Regions from separate parts of the Pseudomonas sp. 910_21 genome, predicted to be linked through region 2. Evidence: riboswitches for the same ligand, from Rfam matches in the RefSeq annotation. Region 2 holds a riboswitch; each other region holds the start of a gene.
What was found. A riboswitch is a leader RNA that binds a small molecule or an ion and turns the genes downstream of it on or off. The one in region 2 is predicted to bind cobalamin.
Positions count from the first base shown of each region.

Region 1: another riboswitch for cobalamin. It lies ahead of FW796_RS17410 (CbtB domain-containing protein); the one in region 2 lies ahead of FW796_RS30820 (TonB-dependent receptor plug domain-containing protein).
Region 3: another riboswitch for cobalamin. It lies ahead of cobO (cob(I)yrinic acid a,c-diamide adenosyltransferase); the one in region 2 lies ahead of FW796_RS30820 (TonB-dependent receptor plug domain-containing protein).

Region 1 is NZ_VXCY01000005.1:155,475-160,871, forward strand. It holds gene cobN (cobaltochelatase subunit CobN) at 1-370, opposite strand, end outside; gene cobW (cobalamin biosynthesis protein CobW) at 374-1,444, opposite strand; cobalamin riboswitch at 1,543-1,754, opposite strand; cobalamin riboswitch at 1,828-2,060, shown strand; gene FW796_RS17410 (CbtB domain-containing protein) at 2,159-2,347, shown strand; gene FW796_RS17415 (CbtA family protein) at 2,359-3,060, shown strand; gene FW796_RS17420 (cobalamin biosynthesis protein) at 3,057-3,470, shown strand; gene cobM (precorrin-4 C(11)-methyltransferase) at 3,553-4,299, shown strand; gene nfuA (Fe-S biogenesis protein NfuA) at 4,481-5,065, opposite strand; gene FW796_RS17435 (fatty acid cis/trans isomerase) at 5,209-5,397, opposite strand, start outside.
Region 2 is NZ_VXCY01000013.1:75,165-80,561, forward strand. It holds gene FW796_RS30810 (arginine N-succinyltransferase) at 117-1,133, shown strand; gene FW796_RS30815 (arginine N-succinyltransferase) at 1,183-2,256, shown strand; cobalamin riboswitch at 2,290-2,492, shown strand; gene FW796_RS30820 (TonB-dependent receptor plug domain-containing protein) at 2,522-4,570, shown strand; gene FW796_RS30825 ((2Fe-2S) ferredoxin domain-containing protein) at 4,582-5,334, shown strand; gene FW796_RS30830 (ABC transporter substrate-binding protein) at 5,327-5,397, shown strand, end outside.
Region 3 is NZ_VXCY01000002.1:735,972-741,368, reverse strand. It holds gene cbiB (adenosylcobinamide-phosphate synthase CbiB) at 1-884, opposite strand, end outside; gene bluB (5,6-dimethylbenzimidazole synthase) at 881-1,531, opposite strand; gene FW796_RS08530 (cobyrinate a,c-diamide synthase) at 1,524-2,846, opposite strand; gene cobO (cob(I)yrinic acid a,c-diamide adenosyltransferase) at 2,857-3,468, opposite strand; cobalamin riboswitch at 3,549-3,781, opposite strand; gene FW796_RS08520 (hypothetical protein) at 3,951-4,532, shown strand; gene FW796_RS08515 (PQQ-dependent sugar dehydrogenase) at 4,603-5,397, shown strand, end outside.

The DNA of each region.
Region 1 (5,397 bases), on a different contig from region 2:
TGAGCTCCGGGTCCGGGCGATCGTCCCCCGGCACCAGGATCAACTGCACTCCGCGTCGGGACAGTTCCACCAGCCGTTCGACGCCGTAACGCCAGTAACCAATGCCGCCGTGCAGGGAAATCAGGATCACCTTGGCGTGGCGCAGCACTTCGTCCACATACAGGTCCACCGACGCATGGTTCTGCACCTGCATCGGGTTGGCCAGGCGAAAGCTGGGGTAGTCCTCGGGCAATTGCTCGGCAGCGTCCGCCAGCAGCGCCAGGCTGGAGTCGCCGCTGCACAGGATCACCAGCTCGGCGGGGGTCTGTCCAAGGTCGGCAATATTGTCATCCGACACGAAACCGCCGGGCTGGGTCCTGAGCAGGTGCATGGGTTACACGCTGAGGGCGGCGCGCAGTTGCGCTTCGAGCTGAGCGGCGTCCAGTTCCTGGCCGATCAGCACTAGGCGCGTGGTGCGGGCTTCGTCAGCCCCCCACTTGCGGTCGAAGTGCTTGTCGAAGCGCGTGCCCACGCCCTGGATCAGCAGACGCATCGGCTTGTTGGGGATCGCGGCAAAACCCTTGACCCGCAGGATGCCGTGCTTGACCACCAGTTGGGTCAGGGCGTCCAGCAGCAGGCTTTCGTCGGCCTGGGGCAGTTCGATGGAGATGGAATCGAAGGCGTCGTGATCGTGATCGTCGTGGTCGTCGTCACCGTCGTGGTGGTGATCGTGGTGGCTGTGGCGGCCGTCGATGTGCTCCTCGGAGCCGGCGCCCAGGCCCAGCAGCACGTCCAGCGGCAGGCGGCCGCTGCTGGCTTCGATGACTTTGACTGCTGGCGGCAGCTCTTCGGCCACTTCCAGGCGCACCTTGGCCAGGTCTTCGGGGTTGATCAGGTCGGTCTTGTTGAGGATCACCAGATCGGCGCTGGACAGCTGGTCGGCGAACAGCTCATGCAGGGGCGATTCGTGGTCCAGGTTGGGGTCGAGCTTGCGCTGGGCGTCCACCTGATCGGGAAACGCGGCGAAGGTGCCAGCGGCCACGGCCGGGCTGTCGACCACGGTGATCACTGCATCGACGGTGCAGGCGCTGCGGATTTCCGGCCACTGGAAGGCCTGGACCAGGGGCTTGGGCAAGGCCAGGCCGGAGGTTTCGATGAGGATGTGATCCAGATCGCCGCGGCGCGCCACCAGTTCGCGCATCACCGGGAAGAACTCTTCCTGCACGGTGCAGCACAGGCAGCCGTTGGCCAGCTCATAGACCCGGCCACTGGCCTCTTCCTCGGTGCAGCCGATGGAGCATTGCTTGAGGATCTCGCCATCGATGCCCAGCTCGCCGAACTCGTTGACGATGACCGCGATGCGCCGGCCCTGGGCGTTGTCCAGCATGTGCCGCAGCAAGGTGGTCTTACCCGAGCCAAGGAAGCCGGTGACGATGGTGACGGGAAGTTTGGCCAGTGTTTTCATCGGATGCCCCTTGGCAAAGGTGGCGGGCAAACGGGACGAGAGCCGCAGCGCAGGAGCGCGCGGAGATTTCGCCACCGGATCACCCCGCCCGGTTGTAGTGAGAATCTGGGATCGAGGCAGGTCTCCTGGCTGAGGGCTTGCCAGTCATTGGACTGGCGGTTTCTACGCCTTCCCGCAGGCGTTCCGGACGCGAATGCAGTGGCCTTGCAGAAATGAAACCCTTCACAGTTGCGGGGGCAGCCGCGGCATCGACCGCGTTCCCTTCTTAGCTTCGACCGCTGGTCGAAGAACCTCGAAGGCGCAAGGCTACGCAGAGCGCGGGGGACGGTCAATCGGCAATGCGCCGGCGTCCGCAATTGACGACGTTACCCCGGCCATGATTTCCTACGCGCCTTGTTACGGGTGCCCTTCACAGGGTGAAACGGGAAACCGGTGAATCACGTGCTTTACTACAAAAGCCGTGACCAGTCCGGTGCTGCCCCCGCAACGGTAAGCGAGCGAAGTGTCAGATCCACTGTGCCAAGGCATGGGAAGGCGACACTTGCCGGCACGGTCCGACATGACTCGGCCCCTGCCCCTCGCCAGCCCGGAGACCGGCCCGCAACACACACATAACAAACCCGCGGTGGGCGGGCGCTGTTGCAAACCCTGCGTGCCGGTCACGCGGGGTTTTCCTGCGCCACTCTCCCCGCTGACACTCCAGAGGGAAGCGCCATGTCGATCATCAGCAGCACCAGCCATTCCACCAGCAGCACCTCCACCCTGAGCCAGCGCCTGGTGGCCGCCATCGGCGCTTCGCTGCTGGGCGCCTGCCTGGTGTACTTCGCCGGCTTCTCCCATATCGAAGCGGTGCACAACGCCGCCCACGACACCCGTCACAGCGCTGCTTTCCCTTGCCACTGAGACCTGCCGACATGATCAAGCGTATTGCGCAAACCGCAGGGTTCACCGGGTTGCTGGCGGCCTTGCTGCTGACCCTGCTGCAAAGCTTCTGGGTGGCCCCGCTGATTCTGCAGGCGGAAACCTATGAAAAGGCCCCGGCCGCAGAAGTCCATGAACACGCCGAAGGCGCCATGGCCGGCCACAGCCACGACGCCGAAGCCTGGGAACCGGAAGATGGCTGGCAGCGAGTGCTGTCCACCACGGGCGGCAATCTGGTGGTGGCCGTCGGCTTCGCCCTGATGCTGGCCGGGCTCTACACCCTGCGGGCGCCCAGCCGCACCTCCCAGGGCCTGCTCTGGGGCCTGGCGGGTTATGCGACCTTCTGCCTGGCGCCGACCCTGGGCTTGCCACCGGAGTTGCCGGGCACCGCCGCCGCCGACCTGGTACAGCGCCAGGTGTGGTGGGTCGGCGCTGCCGCTTCCACCGCCGTGGGCCTTGCCCTGATCGTGTTCGCCGGCAACTGGCTGCTGAAACTGCTGGGCGCGGCCATCATCGCCGTGCCTCACGTGATCGGCGCGCCACAACCGGAAGTGCATTCGATGCTGGCCCCGGAAGAGCTGGAGGCACAATTCAAAATCGCCTCGCAGTTGACCAACGCCGCCTTCTGGCTAGCCCTCGGGCTGATCAGCGCCTGGTTGTTCCGGCGCAGGAACACGGATCAGTACTCAGCATGATCGAAGTGCGCGCAGCGTCGACCCTGGTGGTCGGCCTGGGCTGCCAGAAAGGCTGCCCGGTGACCACGCTGCGCGCGCTGCTGGATCAGGTGCTGGAAGCCCATCGCATCGATACGCAGCAGGTTTTCGCCCTGGCGAGCATCGACCTGAAACAGGCCGAGCCCGGTCTGCTGGAGTTGGCCGAGCAACTGGCACTGCCACTGACCTGTTTCAGCAGCATGCAACTGGCACCTTATGCCCTGCGCCTCAGCCACCGTTCACAGATCGCCTTTGAACGCACCGGCTGCTACGGCGTTGCCGAAAGTGCTGCCCTGGCCATGGCCGAACAGCTGCATCCCGGCCCGGCCCAACTGCTGATCCCTCGTCAGAAATACGCCCAGGCCACCCTGGCAATGGCCGCTTGCCGGTAAAATCCTCGATAATCCCCCGCCTTGATCATGAGCAATCTTCATTTGAAGCACGGCTCCAGCCCCTTTCTCACAGGAGACAGCCATGACTGTCTATTTCATCGGTGCCGGTCCCGGCGACCCGGAACTGATCACGGTCAAGGGCCAGCGCCTGATCCATCGCTGCCCGGTGATCATCTACGCCGGCTCCCTGGTGCCTCAGGCAGTACTGGAAGGCCACCGGGCTGAGCGGGTGATCAACAGCGCCGAACTGCACCTTGAACAGATCATCGAGGCCATCCGGGAAGCCCATGCCCAAGGACAGGATGTGGCCCGGGTACATTCCGGCGACCCGAGCCTGTATGGCGCCATCGGTGAACAGATCCGCTGCCTGCGGGAGTTGGGCATTGCCTTCGAAATCGTCCCCGGAGTCACCGCCACAGCGGCCTGCGCCGCGCTGCTGGGGGCCGAGCTGACCTTGCCGGATGTGTCCCAGAGCGTGATTCTCACCCGCTATGCGGACAAGACCGCCATGCCTGCCGGTGAGGAATTCGCCAGCCTGGCGGCCCACGGCGCCACCATGGCGATTCACCTGGGGGTCAATCACCTGGAGAAAATCGTCGCCGAGCTGCTGCCGCACTACGGCGCCGACTGCCCGATTGCGGTGGTGCATCGTGCCACCTGGCCGGACCAGGACTGGGTCCTGGGGACCCTGGCCGACATTGCCGAGCAGGTCGCGGCCAAGGGTTTCCGGCGCACGGCGCTGATCCTGGTGGGCCGGGTGCTGGCCACGGATGTTTTCAGCGAGTCGTCCCTGTATCGCGCCGGACACGCGCACCTCTATCGCCCCTGACACCTCTCCCCCTTTGTAGGAGCTGGCTTGCCAGCGAAGGCGTCCTCGGTATCGGTGCAAGGCTCGGGGGCCCATTCGCCGGCAAGCCGGCTCCTACGGAAGCTTTTTTGGGGGGGGCTGGCTTGCGGGCATAAAAAAACGGCGCTCACGGGGCGCCGTTTTTTAGTTCGCAGTGAACGCCTTAGTAGTAGGCGTTTTCTTTCTGCGTATGGTCAGTGACGTCGCGGACGCCCTTGAGCTCGGGGATGCGCTCGAGCAAGGTGCGCTCGATGCCTTCCTTCAAGGTCACGTCGGCCTGGCCGCAACCCTGGCAACCGCCACCGAATTGCAGCACGGCGATGCCGTCGTCAACGACGTCGATCAGGCTGACCTGGCCGCCGTGGCTGGCCAGCCCCGGGTTGATCTCGGTTTGCAGGTAGTAGTTGATGCGCTCGTTGACCGGACTGTCGGCATTGACCATCGGCACCTTGGCGTTGGGCGCCTTGATGGTCAGTTGGCCGCCCATGCGGTCGGTGGCGTAGTCGACCACCGCATCATCGAGGAAACCTTCGCTGAAGGCGTCGATGTAGGCGGTGAAGCTCTTCAGGCCAAGGGCCTTGTCTTCGGGTTTCTCTTCGCCCGGCTTGCAATAGGCGATGCAGGTCTCGGCGTACTGAGTCCCTGGCTGGGTAATGAAGATGCGGATGCCAATCCCCGGGGTGTTCTGCTTGGATAGCAGATCAGCCAGATAATCGTGGGCGGCGTCGGTAATGGTTATGGCGCTCATGGTGGTTCCTCGCAGACGTGGGCGCAGTTTACGCCAATCGACGCCGCTGACAAAGTCCTAGTATTTTTGTCGGGATAGACCTTGGTATAGGGCATCCCCGGGCCCCGTCAGTAGGCGGCCCGAGGACAGATAGCGGCCCTGTATCAGAGGTTTTCGTAACGGTTCATGTCCATGACGCCGGCCTCGACCGGGTCGACTTCCTGTAGATAGCGGGTCTGGTCGTGGAAGTACTGCCAGAACTGCGGATGACTGCGGCGAATCCCCCAGCGATCGACGATCTTCTCGAAGCCGGCAGCGTCCCGGGCCTCTTGCATGGCCTGGACAAACGCCGG
Region 2 (5,397 bases):
GCCGCCCGGGGACAGGCCGCCGGATGCCGTGGCCGTGGAACTGCGTGGTAACCGACAGTGATGTCTGGCCAATGTTCGCCCCCGGGGCGAGCGGCCCTTGATACAGGAGTGCACCCATGCTGGCCTTGCGTCCCGTGGCGTTATTCGATCTGCCCCAACTGCGGCGCCTGGCCCGCGAACGCCTGCTGGGCGTAACGTCCCTGGTGGATGACGAAACCTGCCTGCGGGAAAAGATCCTCGACTCCTTGGCGTCCTTCGCCAAGGCCGAGGCCAGCCAGGGCCCGGAGAACTACTTTCTGGTGCTTGAGGACCCTGCCAGCGGCCTGCTCCACGGCTGCTCCGACATTCTCGCCACGGCGGGCTTTGCCGCGCCGTTCTACAGCCTGCGCAACCGGCCCTTCATCAGCAGCTCCAGGGAGCTGAACATCGAGCACGGGGTGCCGACCCTGTCCCTGTGCCAGGACCTCAGCGAACAGACCCTGCTGCGCAGCTTCCATGTGGACCCGGCGTTGTCGGGCACGCCCCTGGCGCAGCTGACGTCACGGGCCCGTCTGCTGTTCATGGCCGCCCACCCCCAGCGTTTTGCCGAGAGCACCATCAGCGAGATCGTCGGCTACAGCAACGCTGCCGGCGAATCGCCGTTCTGGGAGGCGGTGGGCCAGCACTTCTTCGACCTGCCCTACATCGAGGCCGAACGCCTGTGCGCCCTGCAGGGCCGGGGCTTTCTGGCCGAACTCATGCCCCAGTACCCGCTGTACATCCCGATGCTGCCGCAGTCGGCCCAGGACTGCATCGGACAGATTCACCCCGATGCGCGAGAAGCCTGCGACATCCTGCTCGACGAGGGGTTTGCGCCTACCCAGTATGTGGACCTGTTTGATGCCGGACCGACCCTGCAAGCCCGCAACAACCAGCTACGCTCGATCGTTCAGAGCCGGGTCGCGATCAGCTACCTCAGCCCCCAGAGCGGCCGCGGTCGCCACTGGTTGCTGAGCAATGACCGACTGCAAGGATTTCGCGCCATTGTCGCGCCCCTGGATGAAGCCCCGGGCGATGTGGTCGGGCTCGACCTGTCGATGCTCCAGGCCCTGCAACTGACACCGGGCGAACCGGTACGGGGAATCGCGTTATGAGTTGCCCGCTGTTGCTGCGCTGCCCGGGACCGCTGCAAGGAGTCCACCGATGATCGTCCGTCCGATCCGCGTTACCGATCTGCCGGGGGTGCTGGCCTTGCTGGAAGGCAGCTGTCGCGAGTTGAACAACCTCTCCACCGACCCCGAGCGCCTGGCCCATCGCTTGCGCTGGGCTCAGCGCACCTTCGCCAGCCAGGTGGAACGGGCCGATGCCGACTACCTGTTCGTGCTGGAGGACGACGACCAGCAAGTCATCGGCATTTGTGGCCTGAGCGGCGCCATCGGCCTGCGCGAGCCTTGCTACAACTACCGGGTCGGCATCACCCGTGGCAGAGCCCCGGGGCTGGGTATCGACAAGCAGGTTCCGACCCTGTTCCTGTGCAACGAGATGACCGGGCAATCCCAGCTGTGCTCGCTGTTTCTGCGGCGCGACCAGCGCCAGGGCTACACCGGCCGCCTGCTGTCCACTGCACGCTTGCTGTTCGTCGCCGAGCACCCGGCGCTGTTCGGCGACAAGCTGGTGGCCGAATTGCGTGGCCAGCTCGACAGCCAGGGCTGCTCACCGTTCTGGGACAGCCTGGGGCGACACTTCTTCAAGATGGACTTCCAGCAGGCCAATCGCCTGTCCAGCCATGGCAGCAAATCCTTCATCGCCGAACTGATGCCGCGCCAGCCGCTGTACACCTGCCTGCTCAGCCCACAGGCCCAGGCGGCCATCGGCCAGGCCCACCAGAGCACCGAGCAGGCGGTGAACATCCTGCGCGACGAAGGCTTCAGCCATCAGGGCTGCATCGATATCTTCGACGGCGGGCCGCTGATCGAGGCCGAAGTGGCGAAGATCCGCAGCGTGCGTGAAAGCCAGACCCTGCCCTTGCTGGTGGGCAGCCCGGACGAACAGGCGCCGGTGTGGCTGATTCACAACCGCCGCCTGGAAAGCTGCCGCATCACCGCCGCCCCCGGGCGCCTGGTAGCCGGCTGCCTGCTGGTGGACCGCCTGACCGCCAAACGCCTGCAACTGCAGCCAGGGGACTCGGTACGCGCCGTGCCACTGTTGGCCTGCCCGGCGCGGCCTCTGGGCCCGTCCGGCATCGCCCTCGCGCCTGGCGCCGCCCTGCCCCTGTAGCCACGAGATTGACGAACGCCGGGGCGAATGTTCATATGCCGCCCAGTTTCAGGTGCCTCATGCCGCCGTGCACGAGGTGAAACGGGAAACCGGTGCGCCCCTTCAGGGCCAGTCCGGTGCTGCCCCCGCAACGGTAAGCGAGTGCTGCATTCAACACGCCACTGTACCCAAGGTATGGGAAGGCGAATGCCGCCAGACTCGCAAGCCCGGAGACCGGCCTGGAACTTCTGTTTGGCAATCCTGCGGTGGGCGGGCATGGGCCGGTATGGTCGCGTGCCTGTGGCCGATACCTTCTCCTGCGTGCTTCCCGAAGACACTTTCGAGAAGACCAAGAATGACAACAACCTTCGACACTTCCCCTGCCTGCGACTGGCGTGCACCGCGCTGCTCCCTGGGGGGCGCCCTGCTGGGCTGCCTGTTCAGCCCCCTGCTGCTGGCCGAGGACAGCGGCTTGCAACTGGAGCAGCAGTTCGTTTCCGCGCCTTCGGTGGAATCCACCACCGTGGCCGAGATGGCCAGGTACGGCAGCAAGGTGGAGATCATCGATCGCCAGCAGATCGAACGCGCCGGCCCCAGCAGCGACATCACCCGGGTCCTGCAGATGTACGTGCCCGGCCTCTACGTCGCGCCGAAAAACGGCCCCTTCGACTACGGCACCTATTCCCTGCTGGGGGGCCGCAACGACGACACCCTGATCCTGCTGGACGGCGTACGCCTGAACAACCGCCTGTACGGCGGCCTGTACCTGGACACCTTGCCGGCCAATGCCATCGAGCGCATCGAGGTGCTCAAGGGCGGCCAGAGCCTGCTGTTCGGTACCCAGGCGGTGTCCGGGGTGATCAACATCGTCACCCGCAGCCCCCAGACCCGCGACACCTCCGGCGAGGTCAACCTGGGCCTGGACAGCTTCATGGGCCAAAGCGGCGATGCCCGGGTGGAGCGCATCCTCAGCAACGGCTTGGGCGACCTGGGCCTGCTGGCCTATGTCAGCCACAACGTCTCCGATGGCTACCAGCCCTATCGCAACAGCGCCTACAGCGCCAGCACCCGGGACAAGAAACGCGCCTATGAAGTGACCACCTTCGGCGCCAAGGCGATCCAGGGCTTCGCCGACGATTCGCGCCTGGAACTGTTCTACCAGTACAGCGATGCCAACCTGGATTTCGCCCGCCCGGTGAACAACAAGAAAACCACCAACGACCGCATCCAGCAGATCGCCACCGCGACCTTCGAGCAGCGCCTGAGCGAGCGCTTCAGCTACTTCATCAAGGGCCATGTCAACGACTGGGACACGCGCTACACCAAGATCGACAGCCTCAAAGACGGCAGCCTGGTGACCAGGAACCGTAACGACTACTGGGGCTTCACCGACTGGGGCGTTCAGGCCGAAGGCAAGGCCGAGCTGGACGGCGGCCATGTGCTGGTGTTCGGCACCGACAACCAGTGGTTCAAGGGCCAGGACGATGTGCTCAAGATCGACAATAACCAGGCCCAGGCCAATGCCCTGTACACCCAGTTGCGGCCGGTGTTCGCGGCGCTGCCCGACTGGCATCCGAGCCTGGGCATCCGCCACGAGAAGATGAGCGGCGGCGAGAGCGCCACCGTGGGCATGCTCACCTCCCTGTACGACCTCAATGCCCATTGGCAACTGCGCGGCCAGTACGGCAGCGCCTTCAAGCTGCCCAACGCCGAGCAGCTGTTCGTCAACGAGGACTACGAACAAGGCAACCGCAACCTCAAGCCGGAAAAGAGCCTGAATGCTGAACTCGGCCTGGACTACAAGGGCAGCCTGCTGGCCGGCGAGTTCAACGCCAGCGTCACCGCCTTCCAGCGCAAGATCGACGACCTGATCGCCCTCGATGGCATCCACTGGGTCAATGGCGAGGGGCGGATCAAGGTGCGCGGCATGGAGGTCGACGGCCGCTGGCAGTTCAGCCCGCGATGGAACCTCTCGGCGGACCTGACCCGCAATCTGCTGGAGTCGCGCAACGGCGTGACCCTGAGCAATATCCCCGGCTTCTTCGCCCGCTCGCGACTGGGCTACGAGTCCGAGGATCGTCAGTGGGGAGTGGGTGGCGCACTCCGCTACATCGGCCAGATCGACAGCGCGAAGAAGGTCGACTACGGCCACTACTCGGTGGTCGACGCCGATGCCTATCGCTACCTCGACAGGGCCCAGCAACATCGCCTGAGCCTGCTGGTGGAGAACCTGTTCGACCGCGACTACACCACCAGCATGACCAGCAGCTCGCCGGCGGTGGACAACCTCGGCCGCCCCTTCACTACCGAAGTGCGCTACACCTACCGCTTCTGAGGCCCATCGACATGCACAAGGACTATCAACGGGTGCTGTTCGTCGGCCCCGGCCTGCACGGCGGCGCCCTGGGCGAGGCCTTTGGCCGGGAGCTGAAGGCGCTGCGCAGCGATGACGCCGGCACCCGGGTGATCGACACCCTGGACGGCTTCGACAGCCTCTGGGCCGCCCTGGAGGAACCCTTGCCCGAGGACGGCGCGGCGCTGCTGGTGGTGGACCTGGAGCCCAGTTCCGACAGCGCCTACCTGGACTGGCTGCGCGATGAACTGGGACGCCTGGCCCGGGCCCACCCCCAGGCGCCGCAGCTGTGGATCACCGCCCAGGCCCTGGGCCGTCGCGGGCTGGATGCGGCGCTGGCCTGCGCCAGCATCGCCCAGGGCGAACGGCACCTGCCCTGCGATCAGGTCAATGCCGTGGCCAGCGACCCGGACTGGTCCCGGGTGCCGCCCCATGCCCGGCAGGTGTTCCTGTGCACCGGCCCGCGCTGCGTGCGCCGCGGTGCCCTGGCGCTGTGGAAGACCCTGCGCCGTGAACTGCTGCGCCTTGAGCACATGGAAACCCCCGGCGGCGTGCTGCTGACTCGCACCGCCTGCCAGTTCCCCTGCAACCTGGGGCCGGTGCTGACCGTGCACCCCGATGGCTGCTGGTACCGGGTCAGCGACGACAGCCAGGTCGTGCGCCTGGTGCAAGGGCATCTGCTGGCAGGTGAGCCGGTGCAGGATCTGCTGATCCCCTCGCCTTATGCGGGGGTGGCGGATGCCTAGGAAAATCCTCGGCCTGCTGCTATGGCTGGCGACCGGCCCGGCCCTGGCGGCCAGCTATGACAA
Region 3 (5,397 bases), on a different contig from region 2:
CACAGAATCAACAACCACAGCCAGACACCTCGCTGCACCAACTGCCAGCCGCGATCGATGGAGTCGGCACTCGCCGGCTCGCCTTCGCCCAGTTGCGGGCGCTGGTGCAACTCACCGTGATAAATCGCTGCGCCGCCCAACTCGACCCCCAGGGCACCCGCTCCAGCCGCCATCACCGGGCCGGCATTGGGGCTGTCCCAGGTCGGGCCCTGGCGCCACCAGCATGTGAGCGCCAGGCGGGTCTTGCCCAGCAAGGCATAGGTCAGGGCCACCAGCCGTGCAGGAATGTAATTGAGCAGGTCGTCGATTCGCGCCGCCGCCCAGCCGAAACGCTCAAAACGCTCGTTGCGATAACCCCACATCGCATCCAGAGTGTTGCTCAGACGATAGAGCACCACCCCTGGCGCGCCGGCCACGGCGAACCAGAACAAGGCGGCGAACACGGCATCGCTGCCGTTTTCCAGCACCGATTCAGTGGCTGCCCGCGCCACTTCGGTGGCGTCCAGCTCACGAGTCTCACGGCTCACCAGAAAGCCGACCCGATGCCGGGCTTCATCCAGGTCGTCACTGCGCAAAGCCTGAGCCACCGGCTCGACGTGCTCGCCGAGGCTGCGAAGACCCAGGGCGCAATACAGTGCAACGATCTCCACCAGCCAACCGATGTAGGGCAGCCAGGACAGGGCCGTGGCCAACAGGGTCAAGGGCAGCACCGCCAGTACCCAGGCCGTGACCCCATGGCTGCGCCAGCCTCGGCCGGCGGCGTTGAAACGTTGCTCGATACGATCCGCCACACGGCCAAAGGCCACCAGCGGATGCCAGCGCTTGGGTTCGCCCAGCAGCGCATCCAGCGCCACCCCGGCGACACTCAGCAACGCCACACTCATTGACTCACTCCCCAGTAATTCTCATACAGCAACTCACTCAATGGCCGGGGTTGCGCCCAGCCCTGCAGCGCCAGCATCGGCGCCGGATAGAACTCGGTAACCGGTCCCAGGCACAACACGGCCAAGGGTTTGGCGCCGGCGGGTAATCCCAGCAGGTCGGCCAGGGCCTGGGGCTCGAACAGCGAAACCCAGCCCATGCCCAGGCCTTCGCTGCGGGCCGCCAGCCAAAGGTTCTGAATGGCACAGGACAGCGAGGCCAGGTCCATTTCCGGCAGGGTCCGCCGTCCAAAGACATGCCGCTCGCGCCCATCCATCAACGCCGCCACCAGCACCTCGGCACAGTCATTGATGCCTTCGACCTTGAGCTTCATGAACTCGTCGGAACGCTCCCCCAACGCCTCGGCAGTGCGCACCCGCTCCTCCTCCACCAACTGCTGGATTCGTCCACGCAGTGGTCGATCGCTGATACGGATAAAGCGCCAGGGTTGCATCAACCCGACACTGGGCGCCTGATGCGCCGCTTCCAGCAAACGCTGCAGCAGCTCGGGCGCGACACTGCCACCGGCGAAGTGACGCATATCCCGGCGTTCGGCAATGGCGCGATAAACCGCCTCACGCTCCGCCGCAGAAAACCCCTGCTCACTCACCTGCCACGCCCTCTGCAGAAGCCGGCACGAACAACGCCGCCACCGCCGCCGGATTGGACGGAAAGTAAAAGTGCACATAGGAGGCAGTCATCCGCCCATCGCGATACACCGCTTCCGCACCACGACCACCATTGGGACTGATGCCACGGGCAATCGGCTCGAGTTGCGTGCTGGTCAGGGAATGATGATAGGTGTGGCCACGCAAGCTGCCCTCCGGCAACTCCACCGCTTGCAAGGCCAGGGCCGCCAGGCGTTTTTGCATCACGGCATCGCCGGGCAGCAACCCCAAGAGATTGGCACGCAGCCCTTCGACGTCGGTCAGGGAGTCCAGCAAATACAGCATGCCACCACACTCCGCGAGCAACGGCTTGCCCGCACCATGGTGAGCACGAATAGCGCCCAGCATCGCGGTGTTTTGCGCCAGTGCCTGATGGTGCAATTCGGGGTAGCCACCGGGCAGGTACAAACTGTCCGCCTCCGGCAACTCGGTGTCATGAATCGGCGAGAAGAAGCTCAACTGCGCGCCCATGGCCCGCAACAGATCCAGGTTGGCGCCATAGGTAAAGGCAAACGCCTCATCCCGCGCTACGGCGATTCGCACACCCGCCAGCAAAGGCTCGCAGGGCTCCGGCGTGGGTGCGGCAAAGCTCACAGCCGGCGGCAGTGCCACTTGGCAACTGCTGGCCAGGGCTGCAGCGGCGGCATCAAGACGCAGGTCCAGATCATTCAGTTCGCTGGCCTGCACCAGCCCCAAATGGCGGCTGGGCAGCTCGATGCCAGTCTCCCGGGACAAGGCTCCATACCAGCGCAGTCCCTCGGTGAGGCTGCCTTCAAGCAACTGCGCGTGACGCAAGGTGCCTACCCGGTTGGCCAGCACCCCAGCGAACGGCAGGTCCGGCTGATAGCGGGCCAGTCCCAGGGCCAGCGCACCAAAGGTCTGGGCCATGGCGGTGCCATCGATCACCCCCAGCACCGGGACTCCGAAATGCCGTGCCAGATCGGCGCTGGAGGGCGTGCCGTCGAACAGCCCCATGACCCCCTCGATCAGAATCAGGTCCGCTTCGCCCGCAGCCTCCCAAAGCAAGCGGCGGCTTTCTTGCTCCCCGACCATCCACATGTCCAGCTGGTACACCGGAGCACCGCTGGCTCGCTCAAGAATCATTGGATCGAGAAAATCCGGACCGCACTTGAATACCCGTACCTTGCGCCCCTGGTTGCGGTGCAAACGGGCCAATGCCGCGGTCACGGTGGTCTTGCCCTGGCCGGAAGCCGGTGCGGCGATCAATACCGCCGGGCAATGACGAACATCGGTCATGAATTCACACTCACAGCTCAACACCTTTCTGCGCCTTGATACCGGCCTGGAACGCATGCTTGATCATGCCCATTTCAGTGACGGTATCCGCCAGCTCGATCATCTCCGGCTTGGCGCCGCGGCCGGTTACCACCACGTGCTGCATGGGGGGACGGGCCTGCAGGTCACTGAGCACCTGATCCAGATCCAGGTAGCCGTGCTTGAGGGCGATGTTCAACTCGTCGAGTACTACCAGGCCAATCTCCGGGTCGTTCAGCAGCTCCCTGGATACCGCCCAGGCCGCTTCGGCCGCAGCAATGTCGCGCTGGCGATCCTGGGTTTCCCAGGTGAAACCCTCACCCATCACGTGAAACCGCACCTGCTCTGGAAAACGCCGGAAGAACAACTCTTCGCCGGTGCTGTTACGGCCCTTGATGAACTGCACCACGCCGCACTGCATACCGTGGCCCATGGACCGCGCCAGCATGCCGAAGGCCGAACTGCTCTTGCCCTTGCCATTGCCGGTCAGCACCAGCAACAAACCACATTCGTTGGGCGAGTTGGCGATGCGCTCATCGATCACGGCTTTTTTGCGCAACATGCGCGCCAGATGGCGTTCGTCACGATCGGGGGATTCACTCATGGGGCAGCTCTCCGTTGGGGCTGGGGAACGGCGGGCAGGAAAAGAAAGAGACGGCGCTAGCCTGGCATCGCCCACCGTGATGCCGTTGGATGGATCAGGCCGGTCTCCGGGCTCATGAGGGGCATCGCTGCCGGGCTGCGCGCCTTCCCATGTCATCGACACAGTGGCATCTGGCACAGCCTTGACTCATCTACCGTTGCGGGGGCAGCGCCGGAATCGTTGCCGTGTCCATCGCTGGAACAGGCACTGACCGGCTTCCCTGTTTCACTCTGTCGACCACGGGCCACAGAGCACCTGAAACAAGTCGCGAAGGTTAGAGGGTTGGGGGTGGAGCGTCAATTAAAGCCGGCCGTCGCACATCGCACAAAACTGCACTGCATCAACAAACTGGCGCCAATCTTGTGCCACACTCAGAGCGGTGATATCAAATAGCCACATTCCGGGACCCAGGTCCTGCCACACAACAATAAGGGGTGAGTTCGATGCAAGGCATGATCATCAGCAATCCAAAGCTGGAATTCCTGCGCCCGATGCTGGAACGCTGGTTCGATTGCATTGACCGCTACAACGCAGTCCGCGGCGATAACGAAACCCCGTACTGGTTCGATGAAAAGGCCAACCTGGGATTACTCTCCGCGGCCGCCTGGATGGCGGAGATGATCAGCCTGGAACACAGCCCCAGCAAGAAGCAGCAGGAGGAAGGTGCTCGCAACGCTCGTACCGACCTGTATCTGGCCACCAAGGACGAACGCGCTTATATCCAGACCACTCAGCGCTGGCCACGGGTCAACAGCCTGCACCTGACCCAGCCATTGCTGGACATTGCCAGTGACGCCAAAAAGATCAGCTATCCCAGCGACCTGAGGCTCGGCTGCCTGTTTGTAGCCCCGCAAAAAGCCCAGCACAGCGCCTCTCCCGAAGAACTTCAGGACATGCTGGACGAGTTGCAAAAGGAGCACTGCTGCGCCGTAGCCTGGTACTTCCCCTACGCCTACCGCAAGCTGCATAACGAAAGCGGCCACTACCATCCGGGGATTGCCGTACTGTTCAAGGAGGCCCGCTGATCAGGCGGAACCATCGACTGGCTATGCTCCTCTATGACTACGACGTTCGTGCACTCATAGGGAAATCAGCATGCTCAAGCTTCAACACACCTTGCTTATCGTTATCGCCGCCGGCCTCACCGCCTGCGGCGAAACCTCCAGCCTGCAAGTCTCAGACGGCACCGGACCGAACCCCAAGCTGCCGGAACCCAATCCCACGCTGATCCCCACGGTCAATATTGCCCCTGCCATCGGCTGGCCCCAAGGCGCAAAACCCACGGCCGCAGCCGGCACCCAGGTTGCCGCCTTCGCCGAAAACCTCGACCACCCACGCTGGCTGTATGTATTGCCCAATGGCGATGTATTGGTGGCTGAAACCAATGCACCACCCAAGCCGGATGACAGTCAGGGCATTCGTGGCTGGATCGCCGGAAAAGTAATGGGCCGAGCCGGCGCAGCCGTCCCCAGCGCCAATCGCATTACCCTGTTGCGGGACCAGGATCACGACGGCGTGGCGGAAACCCGCAGCCTGTTCCTGGAGAACCTCAACTCCCCCTTCGGCATGACCCTGGTGGGCAATGATCTGTATGTGGCGGACACCGACAAGCTGCTGCGCTTCCCCTATCAGAACGGTGACACCCACATCAGCGCAGCCCCCACCAAGGTGCTCGACCTCCCCGGCGGCACACTCAACCACCACTGGACCAAGAACGTCATCGCCAGCAAGGACGCAAGCAAGCTGTATGTCACCGTCGGCTCGAACAGTAACGTTGGGGAAAATGGCCTGGATAAAGAAGAAGGCCGTGCGGCCATCTGGGAAGTGGATCGCGCCAGTGGCAAGCATCGCCTGTTCGCCACCGGCCTGCGCAACCCCAATGGCCTGGCC